2 linked regions of the Natronosporangium hydrolyticum genome follow. The protein of the gene in region 1 interacts with the protein of each later gene in a pairwise test. Links are inferred from orthologs where the notes say so. Each region holds a gene or a part of one and is shown in the gene's direction. Other genes may lie near its edges.

Region 1 (8,876 bases):
CCAGTCCGGCACCCCGGCGGCGGCCCACTCCTCATGCAGACCCAGGTTGACCGCGAACATCCCGAACAGGGCGAGCGCCCGGACGAGGTCGACGGCGACGATGCGGCCCGAAGACTCGGCGCCCGAACGAGCCGGCTCGGCACTGGTCGGCGGTGCCGCCGCACAGCCGTCTGGTTTGTCCGCGTTCGTAGGTGTGGATGAGCGAATAGGGCGATATGTCATAGACATGGGGTAAACCTAGAACGCCGCGTCGTCGCACGCCGTCGCGTTGCGCCGCTTCCGGCCGGTGCTCAGGTGGTGGCCGCGTAGCCCGGTCGGGTGGCGGCGCCCCCCGCTGGGCGGGGACCCCCGCCGAACAGCGGGGGAACAGCACTATTTATGCCACTATGTTCCAGGATGCTCGCGGGAGGGCTCATGATCCGGGTGGTGATCGTCGACGACGAGGCGTTGATCCGGTCCGGCTTCACCCTGATCCTCAACGCCGCCCCGGACATCGAGGTGGTGGCGGCGGTCAGCGGCGGGCGGGCCGTGGCCGAGATTGGCCGATCGCGCCCAGATGTGGTGCTACTCGACATCCGGATGCCCGACGTGGACGGGCTCACGGTCCTCCGGCAGGTCCGGGCGGCGCCCCACCCGCCGGTGGTGGCGATCCTGACCACATTCGACACAGATGAGTACGTCTCCGCGGCGCTACGGCTGGGAGCGGTCGGATTCCTGCTGAAAGACACCGACCCGGAGCACCTGGCCCACCAGGTTCGCACGCTCGCCGGCGACGGCACGGTGCTCTCCGCCCGGGTCACCCGTACTGTGGTCGACGGCTACCTGGCCAACGGCGAGCGGCCGGCCACGTATCCCGAGGTCTCCCGGTTGACCGGTCGGGAGCGGGACGTGCTAGAGCTGCTCGCCGAGGGCATCTCCAACGCCGAGATCGCCGCCCGGATGCACCTCAGCGCGGGCACGGTCAAGGACCACGTCAGCGCGCTGCTGACCAAGCTGCGGGTGCACAACCGGGTGCAGGCGGCGCTGGTCGCGCAGCGCGCCGGCCTCTTGGGGCCGGGCGGCCGAGCGTGACCGGCCGCCGGGTGCCGCGCTGGGTGGTCGACCTGGTGGTGCTGTCCGTGGCCGCCGCGGATGCGTGGGCCCGGGTCTGGCAGCTGTCCCCGCTCTACGAAGTGGTCGACGGCGGCTGGCTCTACGAGCACGGAGAGCCCGGCGTCTACCACGTCTCCGAGATCGTGGCCGAGCACGGCCTGTGGTGGGGCCTCTACTTCGACGACCGGGTGCTGCTCAGCCTGCTCGCGCTCGGGGTGGTGGTGCTGCCGGCCCGCCGCCGGTGGCCGTTGGCGGTCTTCCTCGTCACCCTGCCGCCGTTGGTGTGGCTATCGCAGACCGCGGCGACTCTGATCGCCCTCTATACGCTGGCGTCGCTGTCCCGTCAGCGGCTGCTGCTCGGGGCCTGCGCGCTGCTGCTGGCCGTCCACTCCACCTGGGTGTGGGGCGCGGGCTGGGAAGAACAGGTCGACCAGCTTACCGCGATCTGGTTCGGTCAAGGACTCGTGCAAGCCGCCGCGGCGGTGTTCTTGGGGCAGTTGGTGCAGGTCCGACGGGACCTGTCACAGAAGCTGGTGGAGATCTCGCAGGCGCGCGACCACGAACAGTGGCTGGTCACTCAGCGGGCACTGGCGGCCGAACGGGCGCAGCTGGCGCGGGAGATGCATGACGTCGTCTCCCACCAGGTCAGCCTGATCGCGGTGCAGGCCGGCGCGCTGCAGGTACACACCCGCGACCCCGAGGCGAGCCAGGCCGGGCGGACCATCCGGGAGCTCAGCGTCCAGACCCTCAACGAGCTGCGGCACATGGTGACCGTCCTGCGTGAGCCAGGCGGTGGGGGGAAGGGTGGAGGAGACCAGCGGGGAGTGCTTGAGCTGGCGCCGCAACCCACGCTGGCGGAGCTGGCGCCGCTGGTCGCCGGCGGCGGGGTCGATGCCCGGTTGGAGCTGGGGGAGCTGCCGGAGGTGGACCCGCCCACTGCGCGGGCGATCTACCGGACGGTGCAGGAGGCGCTGACGAACGTCCGTAAGCACGCGCCGGGAGCGACCGCGACGGTCCGGGTGGCGCTGGTCGACGGCGTCATCCGAGTGGAGATCGTCAACACTCCGGCCACCCGCCCGGTAGTGCCCCTGCCCGGCTCCGGGCAGGGGTTGCGCGGGCTGGCCCAGCGGGCGGAGCTGGTGGGTGGGTCGCTCGATCATGGCCCCACCGCCGACGGCGGCTGGCGGGTGCGGGCGACCCTCCCGGCCGCTTCTCGCCCCGCCTCGCCGGCGGCTGCCCCGGTGCATCAGCCATCCCGCAGCACCTGAGCCCGGCACCAGATGTGTCATAGTGTGCGAGTGAACTGCCTTGGCTGGGAGTGATGGTGGGTATTACTGAGCGGTTTTCGGGGCAGCTCCGGAGCCGACTGTTGAATGAGCGAGCCGGCACCACCACGGTGAACGCGGTCGAGGTCGAGCCCCGATTTGACGCAGCTGGTGACGAGTACATACTGGTGACGCTGATCGTCTCGGAGCCGCCCCCGGGGGAGGCGACCTGGCCATTGGACGACGCCTTCCACCTTCGAGAGAGGGCGCGTCAAGCTGCTGCCGAGATCGACGTGCCGACAGAGGTGGAGATCACAATTACCTCGGCCGGGGACAGCGACACCTCCGACGAGCTGGTTGGCGAGGAGGACGAGTCGCCCGGGGCGCCAGGGTGACCGCGCGCCCCATCATGGCCGACGAGCTTCTGAACCTGGCGGATGATTTGGTGCCTGTTGACGCCGGTCGCGGCAGGCCCAGGACGGTCGAGCTTCGCCGGGCCGTCTCCACCGCGTACTATGCTCTCTTTCACGAGTTGATCAGGCACGCCACCCGAGAACTGGTCGGCGACGATTCGAATGTGGAGCTGCAACGCCGACAGGCGGCGCGCTGGTTCGCTCACGGGGATCTGAAGATCTTGGCGGCTGTGGCCGCGGGTCGGGATCGACAGAAGCGCGCGCTCGCCGCGGTCCTCGGCGAGGCCCATGCGGACCTCGTGCGCGTAGCTGAGGCGTTTGTCGCGCTCCAAACTGCTCGCCACCGGGCTGACTATGACCATGACTACGACGTCAAGCGGCGCGACGCGCTCCTCATGGTGGCAACCGCACGCGATGCCGTACAAAGAGTGCGCGGCTTGGAGAAGGCGAACGACGAATCGCTTCGCCGATTCCTGCGCCTGATGGTGGGTGGTGTTCAGATAGCGAAGAATCGATGAGATTACCGGCATGGCGACGACCACGATAGATATCCGCGAGCAGCTGCCCGACGACTGGCGGGAGGCGATGACGCCGTACCTCGACCAGTCGGTGGTGGCGTCGCTGAACCGCTTCCTCACCGAAGAGTACGCGAGTGATGTCGTCTATCCGCCGCAGGAAGATCTCTTCCGGGCGTTCCGGCTGTGTCCGCTCGAAACCACCCAGGTGTTGATCCTCGGGCAGGATCCATACCACCGCCCTGGGCAGGCGCACGGGCTGAGCTTCAGCGTGCGCCCGGGAGTGCCGGTGCCGCCGTCGCTGCGCAACATCTACCGGGAGTTGGCCGAGGAGTTCGGGGTCGACCCGCCCACCACCGGCGATCTCACCGGTTGGGCGGGGCAGGGGGTGCTGCTGCTCAACGCCGTGTTGACGGTGCGGGCCGGCGCGCCCGGCTCGCACGCCAAGCAGGGGTGGGAGCAGGTCACCGACGCCGCGATCCGGGCACTGGCCGCCAGCCGACAGCGGGTGGTGTTCGTACTATGGGGGGCGTACGCGAAGCGTAAGGCGGCACTCGTCACCGGCGACCGGCATGTGGTGTTGACCGCCGGTCATCCGAGCCCGATGAACGTGCGCGGTTTCCGTGGCTGCCGCCCGTTCGGCAAGATCGACGCGGCGCTCGCCGAGGCCGGTCGTGCCGGTGTCAGGTGGGTCTGATGAACCAGTACGCTCGTACGGGATCGCGAGGACAGGCGAGAGGAGCACCCCGGTGGCGAAGATCAAGGTAACCAACCCGGTCGTCGAGCTCGACGGCGACGAGATGACCAGGATCATCTGGCAGCAGATTCGTGAGCAGCTGGTCCTGCCGTACCTCGACGTCCCGCTCGAGTACTACGACCTGTCGATCCAGAACCGGGACGCCACCGACGACCAGGTGACCGTGGACGCGGCGTACGCGATCCGGCGCAACGGGGTGGGCGTGAAGTGCGCCACCATCACCCCGGACGAGGACCGGGTCGAGGAGTTCGGCCTGAAGAAGATGTGGCGCTCGCCGAACGGCACCATCCGGAACATCCTCGGCGGGGTGGTCTTCCGGGAGCCGATCATCATCAGCAACGTGCCGCGGTACGTCCCGACCTGGACCAAGCCGATCGTGATCGGCCGGCACGCGCACGGCGACCAGTACAAAGCGACCGACTTCGTGGTGCCGGGGCCGGGCACGCTGACCGTCACCTTCCAGCCGGAGGACGGCGGCGAGCCGATGGAGTTCGAGGTCGCCAAGTTCCCCGGCGGCGGTGTGGCGATGGGGATGTACAACTTCGACGACTCGATCCGGGACTTCGCCCGGGCGTCGTTCCGGTACGGGCTCAGCCGCGGCTTCCCGGTCTACATGTCGACCAAGAACACCATTCTCAAGGCGTACGACGGCCGGTTCCGGGACCTGTTCCAGGAGGTCTTCGACGCCGAGTTCGCCGAGCAGTTCAAGAGCGCCGGCCTGACCTACGAGCACCGGTTGATCGACGACATGGTGGCGGCGGCGATGAAGTGGGACGGCGGCTTCGTCTGGGCCTGCAAGAACTACGACGGTGACGTGCAGTCGGACACGGTCGCCCAGGGTTTCGGCTCGCTCGGGCTGATGACCAGCGTGCTGATGACGCCGGACGGGCAGACCGTGGAGGCCGAGGCGGCCCATGGCACGGTGACCCGGCACTACCGGGCGTGGCAGCGGGGGGAGAAGACCTCCACCAACCCGATCGCGTCGATCTTCGCCTGGACCCGCGGGCTGGCGCACCGGGGCAAGCTGGACGGCACCCCGGAGGTGACCCGGTTCGCCGAGACGCTGGAGCGGGTCTGCGTCGGCACGGTCGAAGGCGGCCAGATGACCAAGGACCTAGCCCTGCTGATCGGTGGCGACGCCGGCTGGCTGACCACCGATGAGTTCATGGCAGCGTTGGGCGACAACCTCGCCCGCGCCCTCGACTGACCATCCCCGGCCGATCATGGACCTAGGTACCCTATCGGGGCTTTTCGAGGTGCCTAGGTCCATGATCGGCTGTCTGGATCGGTGACCGATCAGTAGACTGTGGCCGAACGTCCCGCATCCGTCACCCCCGCGGAGGTCAGGTGGACAGCGACCGGTCGACGCCCCGACCGCCGGTCCCGGAGCAACGGGCAGGGTTCGTGCCACCGGCGGCACACCCACCGGTGACCATGGCCGGCCCGGCCCAGCCGACTGCCGGCAGCGCCGCGCCCAGCGTCGGTGGCCGGCCCCGTTACTTCCCGAGCGTCGTCACCTGGCTGCGGGTAGGGATGGGGCGCAGCCGGTTAGGCATTCTCGGCGCGCTGTTCGGCACCTGGTTCTATGTGCCGTTCGCGATGATAATGAGCGCGGTCTGCGCGGTGGTACTGGGCATCACCGGCTTCTTCGGTGGCTTCCTGTTCAGTTACGGGCAGGCCCCAGCGTTCGTCAGCGACCTGCCGGTGCTGGGTGCGGCGGTCGACGCCTTCCTCCCGGCCTCCGGCGGTGTCTTGGGTGGACTCGTCGGGGTGTTGTTGGGGCTGATACTCGGATTCGTCGGTGGTCTGCTGCTGTTCTGGGTGCTCGCCTTCGCCGGGGACCCACTGTCCGGAGTGGGCTGGGCGCTCGGGGCGGTAGTCACCGGGCTGCTGGTCGGCGTGGTCTACACGCTCTACCGGGTCGGGTTCGAGTCGCTCATCCTGCGCCGGACCGGGGCCCGGCGACTCAGTCGCCGGGAGCGGGAGCTACTACTGCCGGCGCTGCAAGAGTGTACTCATCGGCTGGGCCTGGCGAACCATCCGCCGATCTTGATCGAGGACGACGAGGAGCCGAGCGCGGCCGCTTACGCCCGGCACATCGTGGTCACCCGCGGGTTGCTTGAGGAGTTCGGGTACGAGCGCGAGGTGCTCGCTGGCGTCCTCTGCCACGAGCTGGTCCACTGGCGCAACGGTGATCCGATCTCGGCGGTCTTCATCCGGGGGGTCGCGTTGCCGCTTTACCTGGTCTACGCCGGGGTCGGTTGGGTCACTGAACGCCTTAACCATGCGTTCGCGGTCGCGCTGCTGTGGTTGATTTTCTGGCCGGTGTTGTTGACGGTTCGGCTGGTGGTGATCCCGGCCCAGGCGGCCGACCTCCGCCGCGCCGAGTACCGGGCCGACCAGGGGGCGGTGCTGGCGGGCTACCGGGACGGGCTACGGTGCGTCCTGGAGCAGCTTCGGGGCTCCTTCGAGGTGGGCCGGAACGGGTGGACGCGGGCGGTCTGCGCCGTGCACCCGCCGAACGAGCTCCGGCTGGAGAAGCTGGAGGATCCACACGGTCATTACCCGTTGACGGCGCCCGATCCGGCGTCCGATCCGGCGGACGGCGCGGCGGCGGAGTCGGCGGCAACCCCGGCGGCTGGGGTCGGCTGATGGCGGTCGCCGGCCCGGATCCGGGCAGTGTCTTCGTTGACTACCGGCCGGCCTCGCGCCGATGGTGGCTGGTGGTCGGCGCGGCGGCGGCGGTGGCGGTGCTGCTGCTCGCGGGGTTCGCGGTGCGGGCGGCGATCTCGCCGCCGGCGGCGGCGGTGCGCGCCTTCTTCCAGGCGTTGGCGGACCGGGATGCCGAGGCGGTGCACGATCTGGTCGCCCCGGAGATCGCCGATCCGGTGGCCGCCGACGCGATCAACGACCAGGTGCTGGCCGACGGCTATCAACCGCCGGAGCAGTGGACCGTCCACGACACCACGGTCGAGGACCGGTCCGCGGTGGCGGAGGTGAGCTACCGGCTCGATGGCCGGGAGCATGAGGTGTCGATGCGGCTGCGTCGCGACGACGGCCCGGCCGACCGGCTGCTGCCCCGCTGGTTGGTGGTGGACGCGATCGGCACACTGACGTTGACGGAGGCGCCCGACGAGGTGACCGTCAACGGGCACCCGGTGGCGGCGCACGAGCCGCACGGGCCCGCGGTGTTGCCGGCGTTACCCGGCGGGTATGAAGTGGCGGTCCCGGCCGGTGAGTCGCTGTGGCAGGAGCGGTCGGTGGCGGCCACCGTCCATCCGCAGCGCACGACCGAGGTACGGGTGCCGTTGGTGGTCCGGTCGGAGGTCCGGGACGAGGTCGAGCAGCGGATCTCGGCGCTGCTCGACGAGTGCGCCGAGCGCACCGAGCTAGTGCCGCCGGGGTGCCCGTTCGGGTATGCGGTTCTCGCCGCGGCGGAGGACGTGCAGTGGCGGATCGAGAGCTACCCCCGGATCACGGTGGAGCCGGTCGAGCAGCACCAGGAGACGGTGCTGCTGGTGCAGAGCGCCGAGGACGGGGTGGCGGTGGTCGCCGGGGTGCGGGGGTTGGGCGGCAGCTTCGAGACCCGGGTGCCGTTCCCGGTCTCGGGGACCGCGGCGCCGCGGGGTGGCTCGATCATCTTTGATCCGGGTTGGTGACCCCGGTCGCCGCGCGGAGCGCCGCGGCGGCGTCCTCCGGCGCGATGTCGTTGATGAACATGCCCATCGCCGACTCGGAGCCGGCGAGATACTTCAGCTTCCCCGGCGCCCGCCGGATGGTGAACACCTGTAGATGCAGGTAGCCCAGCTGCCGGTCCTGGTGGACCGGGGCCTGGTGCCAGGCGGCGATGTAGGGGGCCGGTGCGCCGTCGAAGAGGTTGTCGAACCGGCGGAGCAGGTCGAGATAGAGCGGTGCGAGCGCGGCCAGCTCCGGCTCGGTGAGCGCCGGCAGGTCCGGCACCTGGCGGGTGGGCGCCAAGTGGACCTCGTAGGGCCAGCGGGCGGCGGCGGGAACGTAGGCGACCCAGTGCGGATTCTCCGCCACCACCCGGACTCCGGCGGCGCGTTCGGCGGCGAGTACATCGGCGTACAGGTTGCGTCCGCCGGTCTGTTCCGCGTGGCGGCGGGCGGTGTCGAGCATCCGTTCGGCACGCGGCGGCAGCACTGGATAGGCGTAGATCTGGCCGTGCGGGTGGTGCAGCGTCACGCCGATCTCGACGCCGCGGTTCTCGAAGCAGAAGACCTGCGCCACCGCCGGGTCGGCCGACAACGCCGCGGTGCGGTCGGCCAGTGCGGCCAGGACGGTCTCCACTCGCCGCGGGGTGAGCGCGGCGAAGCTGGTGTCGTGCTCGGCGGTGAAGCAGACCACCTCACACCGCCCGGCGCCGGCGGCGACCGGGCTGTACGGGGTCGGCGCCGGCCCGGGATCGGACAGTCGGCCCGAGAAGGCGGGAAACCGGTTCTCGAAGACCGCCACCTGGTAGTCGGCGGCCGGTATCTCGCTGCGCCGCTCGGCCGATGATGGGCATAGTGGACATTGGTCGGCGGGCGGTAGGAAGGTGCGGCTCTGCCGGTGGGCGGCGACCGCGACCCACTCCGCCAGCAGCGGGTCGTAGCGCAGCTGTGAGGCGGGCGGCGGCGGGGGCAGGGTTCGGGCGTCGGCCCGGTCTCGACCCGCCGGCAGCGGGCTGTCCGCATCGTCGTAGTAGTAGAGTTCTCGGCCGTCGGCGAGCGTGACCGCGGTGCGGTGGGGGCGGCGATGGTCCGGATGGGGAGCCAGGTCACTAGTCACTGTCAGCGTCCTCGAAGAGTCCGTAGGGGGCAGGCTCGACGGC
Region 2 (8,819 bases), 620 kb from region 1 along the record:
GCGTAGCACGAGTCTGGTGTCGCCGGAGCCGAGCACGATCGTGCCGGCGCCGTTGTCTACTTCGTAGAAGCCGAGCCGGTCCCGGTAGAAGTCGACGGAGCGGGTGAGGTCGCTGACGAGCAGGGTCATGCCGATCCCGTTGATGGCTCCGGCCGGACCGGGGTGGGCGCTCGGGTAGGTGGCGAGGATGTCGGCGCCGAGCCCGGTCGGTGGCGGAGCCGCGGTGCTGACCGGCGGACCGGTCGTCCCGCCGTTCGTGGTGCCGTTCGTGGCGGCGCCGGCAGCGTTACCGGCCATCGCCGCACCTGCGGTGGCGGCCGCGGCGCCGGCCGCCGGGGCGGGGGCGTGCGGCCGGGGCCGGGGGCTGGGCCGAGGACTGGGCCGGGGCCGCGGCACCGCTGCGGGGACCGCTTCGGGCCCGCCGGCCGGCGCCGGGGCGAGGTGGGCGACCTCGTCGGGTGGGGCGGCGACGTCGGCCCGGCCGTCGTCACCGGCTGCCGGCTCGACCGCGTCGGCCGGGTCGTCGGCGAGCGGGTTACTCCGGTCGAGTCGGCCCTCGTCGGCGGGGCTGGCCTCGGCCGGGGCGACTGACGTGGCGGTGGCGGGTTCGACGGTGGGGATCGGGTCGACTGTGGTGCGGTCGACCGGGGCGACCGGCTCGATCGGCCCGGTCGGCGGGTGGTCCAGGTCGAAGTCGATGACCGGTGACGGGTCGAGATGGGAGCCGGGCGGCACCGCGGGCGACGGCACCGGTTCGTCGGTGTGCCAGGCCGCCTCCACCGGGTGCTCCACGGGGACGAAGTCCCGCCACTGTACCCGGACATCGCGGATGTCGTCCGCGGCGACCTGGATCGGCACCCGCTGTCCCGGCTGCGGCCACTGTGCTACCGGAACCCGGGAGTCGTGCACCACCACCGTCTCTTCCGGCATGCCGGGGACGACCACCACCAGCTGCAGGGAGCAGCGGCCGATCCGCGCGTCGGCCGGTGGTTCGTTGACCTCCAGGACGCGGCCGACCCCCTGCAACCACTCTCGCGGCGTGCCCCGGAAGCCGATCACGACCCGGGTGGTCGCCGCCAGGACCATGATCGCGATACCCGTCACCAGCAACGACTGTCGGCCGTTGCCGACCCCGAAGCAGGCGACGAAAAGTCCGACAAAAATGCACATCCCAGCGATAATTCGGCGAACCGCGACTACACCCGGCCGTTTCCTCGCCACGGTTGCTTCCCTTCGGACGCGCGCCTGGACGCCCCTAGCCTAGTCGGCGAAGCCAGGTTCGGGCGGTTCGATACGCTGTCTGTGCCCAACAGTTCGCAAATCGCGGTCTGCGAGCCCCCGGTCGACCGGTGCTGACCAGGTCGTCGGAGTTCGCCCAGCAGAGGAGGCGCACGTGTCCACCGAGGGTGGCGAGCGGACGCTCGTTCTGGTCAAGCCCGATGCCGTGCGCCGCGGCCTGGTCGGTGAGGTGGTCGGTCGGTTCGAGCGGAAGGGCCTGCGGATCGAGGCCATGGTGCTGCGCCGGATGGACGGTGAACTCGCGGACCAGCACTACGCCGAGCACCTGACCAAGCCCTTCTACCCGCCGCTGCGCGAGTTCATGACCGGCGGTGAGCTGGTGGCCATGATCCTCGTCGGCGACAACGCGATCGCGGTGGTGCGGGCGATGTGCGGCGCCACCGACGGACGCAAGGCCGACCCCGGCACTATCCGAGGCGACTTCTCGCTGTCCAATCGCGAGAACCTGATCCACGCGTCCGACTCGGTGGAGAGCGCCAAGCGCGAGATCGCGCTCTGGTTCCCCGGCCACGGGTGATCCCCCAGCCGTAGCCGGGGGATCAGCCGTGGCGTCGGGTCAGCGTACCGGCGGCGCCACCCGGGTGGCGATGGCGATCCGGTTCCAGACGTTGATGGTCGCGATCGCCATGATCAGGTTGGCTGTCGCTTCCTCGGAGTAGTGCTCCCGCACCTTGGCCCAGGTCGCGTCGGTCACTCCGTGATCTCCGAGCCGGGTGACCTCGTCGGTGAGGGCGAGCGCGGCCCGTTCCCGGTCGGTGAAAAAGGGCGCCTCTCGCCAGGCGGCGACCGCGAAGAGTCGCTGCGTCGATTCGCCTGCGCTGAGCGCGTCGTGGCTGTGCATGTCCACACAGAATGCGCAACCGTTGATCATAGAGGCGCGCAGCTTCACCAGCTCCAGCAGCTGGTGTGCCACCGTGCTGCGGACGTACTTCTCCAGCTGGAACACCGCCTGGTACGCCTCGGGGACCACTTCTGCCATCGCCATCCGCTCGGTCATCTCATCCTCCGTTTTCGGGTCGGTCGCCAATCCGACGGCGCGGGCGGGGATGGTGTGACCGGCGCGGTGGGTGACCCGGGACACAGCCGCCACCCCCGACCTACCGGGCGACGACCGCCTCGCCCAGCCGGTGCGCCACCTGGGCGACGGTCTCCTCTGCGGAGAGCCCGGAGGTGTCCAGCCATAGCCCGACCCGCGGCATGTCCCGACGCAGCTCGGCGTAGAGGTGGCGCCACCGGTCGAGCACCTGTTTGTCTCGCTCGGCATCGCGTTGCTGCAGGGTCTCCAGGTCGGGGGAGAGCTGCACCAATCCGACCGGACGGGTGGTGAGCAGGGTCAGGTAGGTGTCCAGCACCGCCTGCGAGACCACCACGTCGTCGACGACCGGGGTGAACCCCGCCGCCGCGTACGAGTCGGCCAGCAGGCAGATGTTTTTTCGGCGGAGCAGGAGCTGGGCATTGGCCTCGTCGGTCGGCGTACCGTCCGGTCGTACTAGGCCGTTGATGATGAAGCCTTCGCCGATCTGGTCGCCCTCAAGATGCGCCGACCGGGGAAAGTGCTCGGCCAGCTTCCGGGCGATGGTCGTCTTTCCCGCTCCGGGCACCCCGGAGACCAGCACCACCTGCACGTCACCCATTATGGGCGAGTCAGCGGGTAATGGTGGCTGACCTCGGCGGAAAGCTACAGAGGCCGAGACAGTTAGCGCTCCCGGACCGCGTAGGTCAGGTGGGTGACCCGCTGCGTCGGCTCCGCGCGGATCGGCTCCAGGGCCAGGCGGCCAGCGTCCACGCCCTCGAAGAGGCGGATTCCGGAGCCGAACAGCATGGGTGAGAGCGCGATCGAGAACTCGTCGATCAGGCCGGCGTTCAGGTACTCCAGGATGGTTGCACCGCCGCCCGCGATGCGGACGTCTCGGTCGCCGGCGGCCTGGCGGGCCTGGTCGAGCGCGGACTCGATGCCGTCGTCGACGAAGTGGAAGGTGGTCCCACCCGGCCGTTCCCAGGAACCACGCCGTTCGTGCGTCACGACGAAGACCGCCGTGTGGAACGGCGCCTCCTCCGGCCATGCGTGCTCGCCGGCTTCGAACATGCGCTTGCCCATCACGCTCGCGCCGGTGCGCTCGAACGTCTCCCGCACGATGTCGTTGTCGCGACCTTCCTCGCCGCCCTCGCCGAGCTTCAGGTTCTCCCGGAGAAACCGCTGCCGGAAGAGCCACTGCTGCAGCTCCATCCACTGCTGTCCCATCAAGTCTGCTGGGGAATTGGGCGCGATGAACCCGTCCAGGGACATCGTCACGCTGAAGAACACCTTCCCGGCCATCAGTTCTCGGCTCCCTTCCGGAGGATCTGGGTGACGTAGGTAGCTAGGTTGCGCAGGGTCTGCTCGCCGCCCTCGATCGCGTGGTACTTCTCGGCCGCCTCGTCGCGCAGCTTCTTGGTGGGGAAGATCGTGCGCATCTCGATCCGGGTCGCGGAGCCTTCGGGTGTGAACGTAAGGATGGACTCGAAAGCGTCCGGGTCGCCGCGAAACTCGCCGTGCCGCAGCGCGATCCGCTCCGGCGGGGCGATCTCGGTCCAGGAGATCCACTCTTGGTAGTCCGTCCCGTCCGGTCCGTGCATCACGAAGTCCCAGGCCCCGCCGACGCGGAACTCGAACGCCCGCGTGGTGGTGGTGAACCCCTCCGGTCCCCACCATTGCGACAGGTGCCGGACTTCGGTGAACGCTTCGAACACCAGTTCTCGGGGGGCGCTGATAACCCGGGAGATCACAATCTCGCGGTCGGCCGTCGCCGACTTCGTCGGGCCGTCCCGTCCGGTTTCTGCCATCGGTCACTCCTCCTGCCTTGCCTGCTCGAGGTCCTGCACGTATGTGTCCAGCCGGTCGAAGCTCTCGTTCCAGAACCGCTCGAACCCGCCGGTCCACTCGTGAACCGGTCGCAGCCCACCGGCGTCGAGGCCGTACAGGCGCTGTTTGCCTGCCTTGCGGTCCCGCACCAGCCCGACCTCCCGGAGCACCCGCAGGTGTTTGGAGGCGCCCGGCTGGGTCATCCCCAGCTGCTGGGCCAACTCGGTCACCGGTTGTTCGCCCGCCCGCAGCAGGTCCAGGATCTCTCGTCGCTGCGGCTCGGCGATCGCGTTGAAGACGTCCGACGTCGTCGCTGCTCGTGCCATGGGTCAATCATATGCCGATATGAGCAAGCGTCAGCCGGCGGGGGGCGGGACGGCTCGTTCGAGTCGGCCGCAAACGGGGCTTACGGGAGGATCGGCGGTTGGCGGGTCAGGCCAGGCCCAGCACCGGGGCGGCGGCGCGACAGCGGTCGTGGTGGCAGAGGATATCGGCGGAGTCGACCGCCTGATCGATGGCGCCGGGCAGGCGCCCGACGAGCGCCATCCCGGGGCCCGGATCGCGGCGTTCGCCGAGCCGGGCGAGTAGCGCGGTCACCGCCGGGTCGGTGATGGCGGCGGTCAACGCGGCCGCGTACCGTTCCCCGCCCGGGGTCCAGATGTCCCGGCCGTAGAACTGACGTGGGCTGGGGTCCACCGGGTCGGCCAGTTGCAGCCGGTTGGTGGCGGCGGCGAGTTCGCTCGCGGCCGCGCACAGCGCCTCCTCCCGATCACGCCAGTCGGTGACGGTCAGGGCGGCGTCGAGGGCGGGTCCGATCGCGGCGCCGAGCGGGAGCGCCGTGAAGCCGCGCCCGAGCCATTTGCCGTAGGGCGCCCAGCGCCGTTCGATCAGATAGGTCAGGCGCATCAGGTCACGGACCAGGCGGGCAGTGAGCACTCGCGAGCCCAGGTCGTCGCCGGTGGCGCCGGCACGCCCCACGAACGATTCTTCCTGCCCGATCCGAAGCCAGCCGGCGGCGAGCACATATCGCCAGACGTCATCTGGATACCAGGTGAGGGCGTCCCGGCGGGTGGTCAGGGCGTGGTGCGGGTCGTGGAACACTGGGCCGGCGGTGAGACTGGCGAGCCGCTGGGTGGGTGTGAGGAGCCAGTCGGCCAGCTGCATCCCGCTCGCCGGGTCGGTCCCGATGGCGGTGGTGAAGAACTCTTCCACAGTGGTCAGGTCGACCTGCCGGTCGGCGCGGCCGTCGCGGTGGTGGGTGCGGGAGTAGCCGACCAGGAATCCCTCGAAGAGCTGCGGCAGCCCGGTGAGCGCCTGTTCGGCCGGTGCCGGGTCCACCCCGCGCGGCAGGAAGATCTGCACCCGCGGTCCAAAGTCGTGGTCGGTGGAGACCTTGTCGTCGTAGCCGAGCACTTCGGAACCTTCGCCGAGCAGCGCGGCGGCGTGGGGAGTCCCCATCAACAGCGGCGCCACCAGCCGGTGGTAAAACCGGCGGGCCAGCGCCTGCCCGGGCGAGCCTAGGTTCACGTCGCCATTGTCCTATCTCGGTCGGGGCGCTGGATACCCCGGAGCGGAGTCCGGCATGCCCAGCGCCCCGACCACTGGAGGGTACGAGCAAGGATCAGTAGCGGCAGCTGCCGTTGCCGCGGTAACGGCGGTCGGGGCAGATCCGGTCAAGGTGGCGGCTGCCGAGGGCGCCGGCGCTCGGGCTGGCCAGAAGGCTGATGGCGATTAGCCCGGCGAGACGGCTGCGCCGTCTCAAACGGCTGGCGCGGGGGGTACGCATGAACTATGTCTAGGCGAGAAGTCTGCGAGGTTCAAGACTTTCCGCGAGGTTCTTCGGTGACCGGTCGCTCTGACCCCTCCGGCGGTGGTTGGTCGTCGGCCGCTGGTTAGGCTGGAGAGCTGGACCAGCGGCGAGACTGGGACAGCAGCGGAGGTGGGTGTGAGCGTCGAGACCGTGTGGCCAGCGTTGGAGCAGCTGTTGCCACGAGTCGGTAAACCGATCCAGTACGTGGGCGGTGAGCTCGGCGCCCAGGCCAAAGAGTGGGACGAGGCGACGGTGCGCTGGGTGCTGATGTACCCCGACGCCTATGAGGTCGGCCTGCCCAACCAGGGTGTGCAGATCCTCTATGAGGTCCTCAACGAGCAGCCCGATGTGCTCGCCGAACGGACCTACTCGGTGTGGCCCGATCTTGAGGAGTTGATGCGGGAGCACCGGGTGCCGCAGTTCACGCTGGAGGCGCACCGGCCGGTCGCGGCCTTCGACCTGTTCGGCATCTCGTTCGCCACCGAACTCGGCTACACCAACCTGCTGACCGCGCTCGACCTCGCCGGCATCCCGCTGACCGCGGCGGACCGGGACGATAGCCATCCGCTGGTCGTCGCGGGCGGGCACGCCGCGTTCAACCCGGAGCCGATCGCCGAGTTCCTCGACGCCGCCGTGCTCGGCGACGGCGAGGAGGCGGTGCTGGAGATCACCGGGATCGTGCGGGAGTGGAAACGCGCTGGTGCGCCCGGCGGTCGGGAGGAGCTGCTGCGACGGCTCGCCGCCACCGAGTCGATCTATGTCCCGTCGTTCTATGACGTGGACTACCTGCCCGATGGTCGGATCCAGCGGGTGGTGCCGAACCGGCCCGATGTGCCGTTCCGGGTGCATAAGCGCACCACCATGGATCTCGACCAGTGGCCCTATCCGAAGCGGCCGCTGGTGCCGCTCGCCGAGACCGTTCACGAGCGGTATGCGGTGGAGATTTTCCGGGGGTGTACCCGAGGGTGCCGGTTCTGCCAGGCGGGCATGATCACCCGCCCGGTCCGGGAACGCTCCATCACCACCGTCGGCGAGATGGTCCAGCAGGGGCTGCGGGACTCCGGATTCTCCGAGGTGGGGCTGCTGTCGCTGTCGTCGGCAGATCATTCGGAGATCAAGGACATGTGTTCGGGGCTGGCGGAGCAGTACGAGGGCAGCAACGTCTCGTTGTCGTTGCCGTCGACCCGGGTGGACGCGTTCAACGTCGAGCTCGCCCAGGAGCTGTCCCGCAACGGCCGGCGTACCGGCTTGACCTTCGCTCCGGAGGGCGGCTCCGAGCGGATTCGCCGGGTCATCAACAAGATGGTCAGCGAGGACGACCTGATCCGTACGGTCGTCACCGCGTACCAGAACGGTTGGCGGCAGGTGAAGCTCTACTTCATGTGCGGGCTGCCGACCGAGACTGACGAGGACGTGCTGCAGATCGCCCGGCTGGCGTACCGGGTGATCGAGGAGGGGCGCGCCGCCACCGGCACGAAAGACATCCGGTGCACGGTCTCGATCGGCGGTTTCGTGCCGAAGCCGCACACCCCGTTCCAGTGGGCGTCGCAGACCTCGCCGGAGGTGGTCGACCACCGGCTCAAGCTGCTCAAGCAGGCGATCAACGCCGACCGTTCGATCGGACGGGCGATCGGCTACCGCTACCACGACGGTGAGCCGTCGCTGGTGGAGGGCCTGCTCTCGCGCGGGGACCGGCGGGTAGCCGCGGTGATCCGGCGGGTGTGGGAGCAGGGCGGGCGGTTCGACGGCTGGAGTGAGCACTTCTCCTACCATCGCTGGGTGGATGCTGCCGGCGAGGTGCTGCCGGCGTTCGGTCTCGACCTGGATTGGTTCACCACCCGGGAACGAGGCGAGACCGAGGTGCTGCCCTGGGATCATCTCGACTCGGGCCTGGATAAAGACTGGCTCTGGCAGGACTGGCAGGATTCGCTGAGCGAGTTCGAGCAGGACGACTGCCGGTGGACCCCGTGTTTCGACTGCGGGGTCTGTCCGAGCATGGACACCGAGATTCAGATCGGCCCGACCGGGCGGAAGCTGTTGCCGCTCACTCCGGTGTAAGGGGAAGACCATCGGCAAAAAGAAGCAACCACCGGGCGGTCAGGCGCCGGTGGTCCAGCGGGTCCGGGTGCGCTATGCCAAGCGTGGCCCACTGCGGTTCACCTCGCACCGTGACTTCGCCCGGGCGTTTGAGCGGGCGCTGCGGCGGGCGGGGGTGCCGATCGCCTACTCCCAGGGCTTCACGCCGCACCCCAAGATCTCGTACGCGAGCGCGGCCCCGACCGGGGTGGCGAGTGAAGCCGAGTACCTCGAGTTGGGGCTGCAGGCGCCGATGCTGCCGGCGGAGCTGGTGAAGGCGCTCGACGAGGTGCTGTCGCCAGGGCTGGATGTGCTGGACGCGGTGGTGGCGGAGGGGGGCAATCTGCCCGACCGGATCGAGGCGTCGCGGTGGCGGGTGGAGTTGCCCCAGGTTGAGCCGGCGGCGCTGGCGGCGGCGGTGGCGGCGTTCGCGGCGGCCGAGGAGATCTCGGTGGAGCGGCTGACCAAACAGGGTAAGCGGATCCTGGACATCCGGCCCGCCGTAATCAAGATCACATCTGTTCCGCCGGTGGCGGCACCTTCCGAGGTCACTGACGTACCGTGTGCGATACTGGAGTGCGTCGTTCGGCAGGTCACACCATCCGTTCGACCCGATGATGTCCTTTCAGGCCTCCGTGTGGTGGCCGGTCTGGCCCCGCCGGTGCCCCCGCGGGCAACCCGGCTGGCGCAAGGCCAGCTCACCGCACAGGGGGAGATCGTCGATCCGCTTGCGGCGGATCGAGCCGGAAGGCCAACCGACCGGGTTGGCTGAGCCCGTCGGGCACGGTTTGA

What was found.
Region 2: the proteins of JQS43_RS04595 (region 1) and ndk interact in binary tests that used the Escherichia coli proteins (3 or more experiments, as listed by UniProt). The link is inferred for Natronosporangium hydrolyticum from one-to-one orthologs.

The regions. Positions count from the first base shown.
Region 1 is NZ_CP070499.1:977,880-986,755, forward strand. What follows is about bases 2,150-5,140. They hold JQS43_RS04595 (uracil-DNA glycosylase), read left to right. Parts: upstream 2,150-3,298; coding sequence 3,299-3,982; downstream 3,983-5,140. Other genes in these bases: JQS43_RS04580 (sensor histidine kinase), read left to right, coding at 2,150-2,360; JQS43_RS04585 (hypothetical protein), read left to right, coding at 2,414-2,752; JQS43_RS04590 (hypothetical protein), read left to right, coding at 2,749-3,288; JQS43_RS04600 (NADP-dependent isocitrate dehydrogenase), read left to right, coding at 4,035-5,140. Outside these bases: JQS43_RS04570 (DUF418 domain-containing protein), read right to left, coding at 1-228; JQS43_RS04575 (response regulator), read left to right, coding at 415-1,071; more of JQS43_RS04580, read left to right, coding at 1,068-2,149; more of JQS43_RS04600, read left to right, coding at 5,141-5,249; JQS43_RS04605 (M48 family metalloprotease), read left to right, coding at 5,390-6,694; JQS43_RS04610 (hypothetical protein), read left to right, coding at 6,694-7,701; galT (galactose-1-phosphate uridylyltransferase), read right to left, coding at 7,679-8,833; JQS43_RS04620 (helicase-associated domain-containing protein), read right to left, coding at 8,826-8,876. UniProt on the Escherichia coli protein: Excises uracil residues from the DNA which can arise as a result of misincorporation of dUMP residues by DNA polymerase or due to deamination of cytosine.
Region 2 is NZ_CP070499.1:1,603,346-1,612,164, forward strand. The notes cover bases 171-3,104. They hold ndk (nucleoside-diphosphate kinase), read left to right. Parts: upstream 171-1,393; coding sequence 1,394-1,816; downstream 1,817-3,104. Other genes in these bases: JQS43_RS07140 (VOC family protein), read right to left, coding at 171-1,170; JQS43_RS07150 (carboxymuconolactone decarboxylase family protein), read right to left, coding at 1,856-2,380; JQS43_RS07155 (AAA family ATPase), read right to left, coding at 2,397-2,933; JQS43_RS07160 (dihydrofolate reductase family protein), read right to left, coding at 2,996-3,104. In the rest of the region: more of JQS43_RS07140, read right to left, coding at 1-170; more of JQS43_RS07160, read right to left, coding at 3,105-3,616; JQS43_RS07165 (SRPBCC family protein), read right to left, coding at 3,616-4,122; JQS43_RS07170 (ArsR/SmtB family transcription factor), read right to left, coding at 4,126-4,467; JQS43_RS07175 (DUF4037 domain-containing protein), read right to left, coding at 4,574-5,668; JQS43_RS07180 (TIGR03960 family B12-binding radical SAM protein), read left to right, coding at 6,087-8,009; JQS43_RS07185 (TIGR03936 family radical SAM-associated protein), read left to right, coding at 8,059-8,799. UniProt on the Escherichia coli protein: Major role in the synthesis of nucleoside triphosphates other than ATP. The ATP gamma phosphate is transferred to the NDP beta phosphate via a ping-pong mechanism, using a phosphorylated active-site intermediate.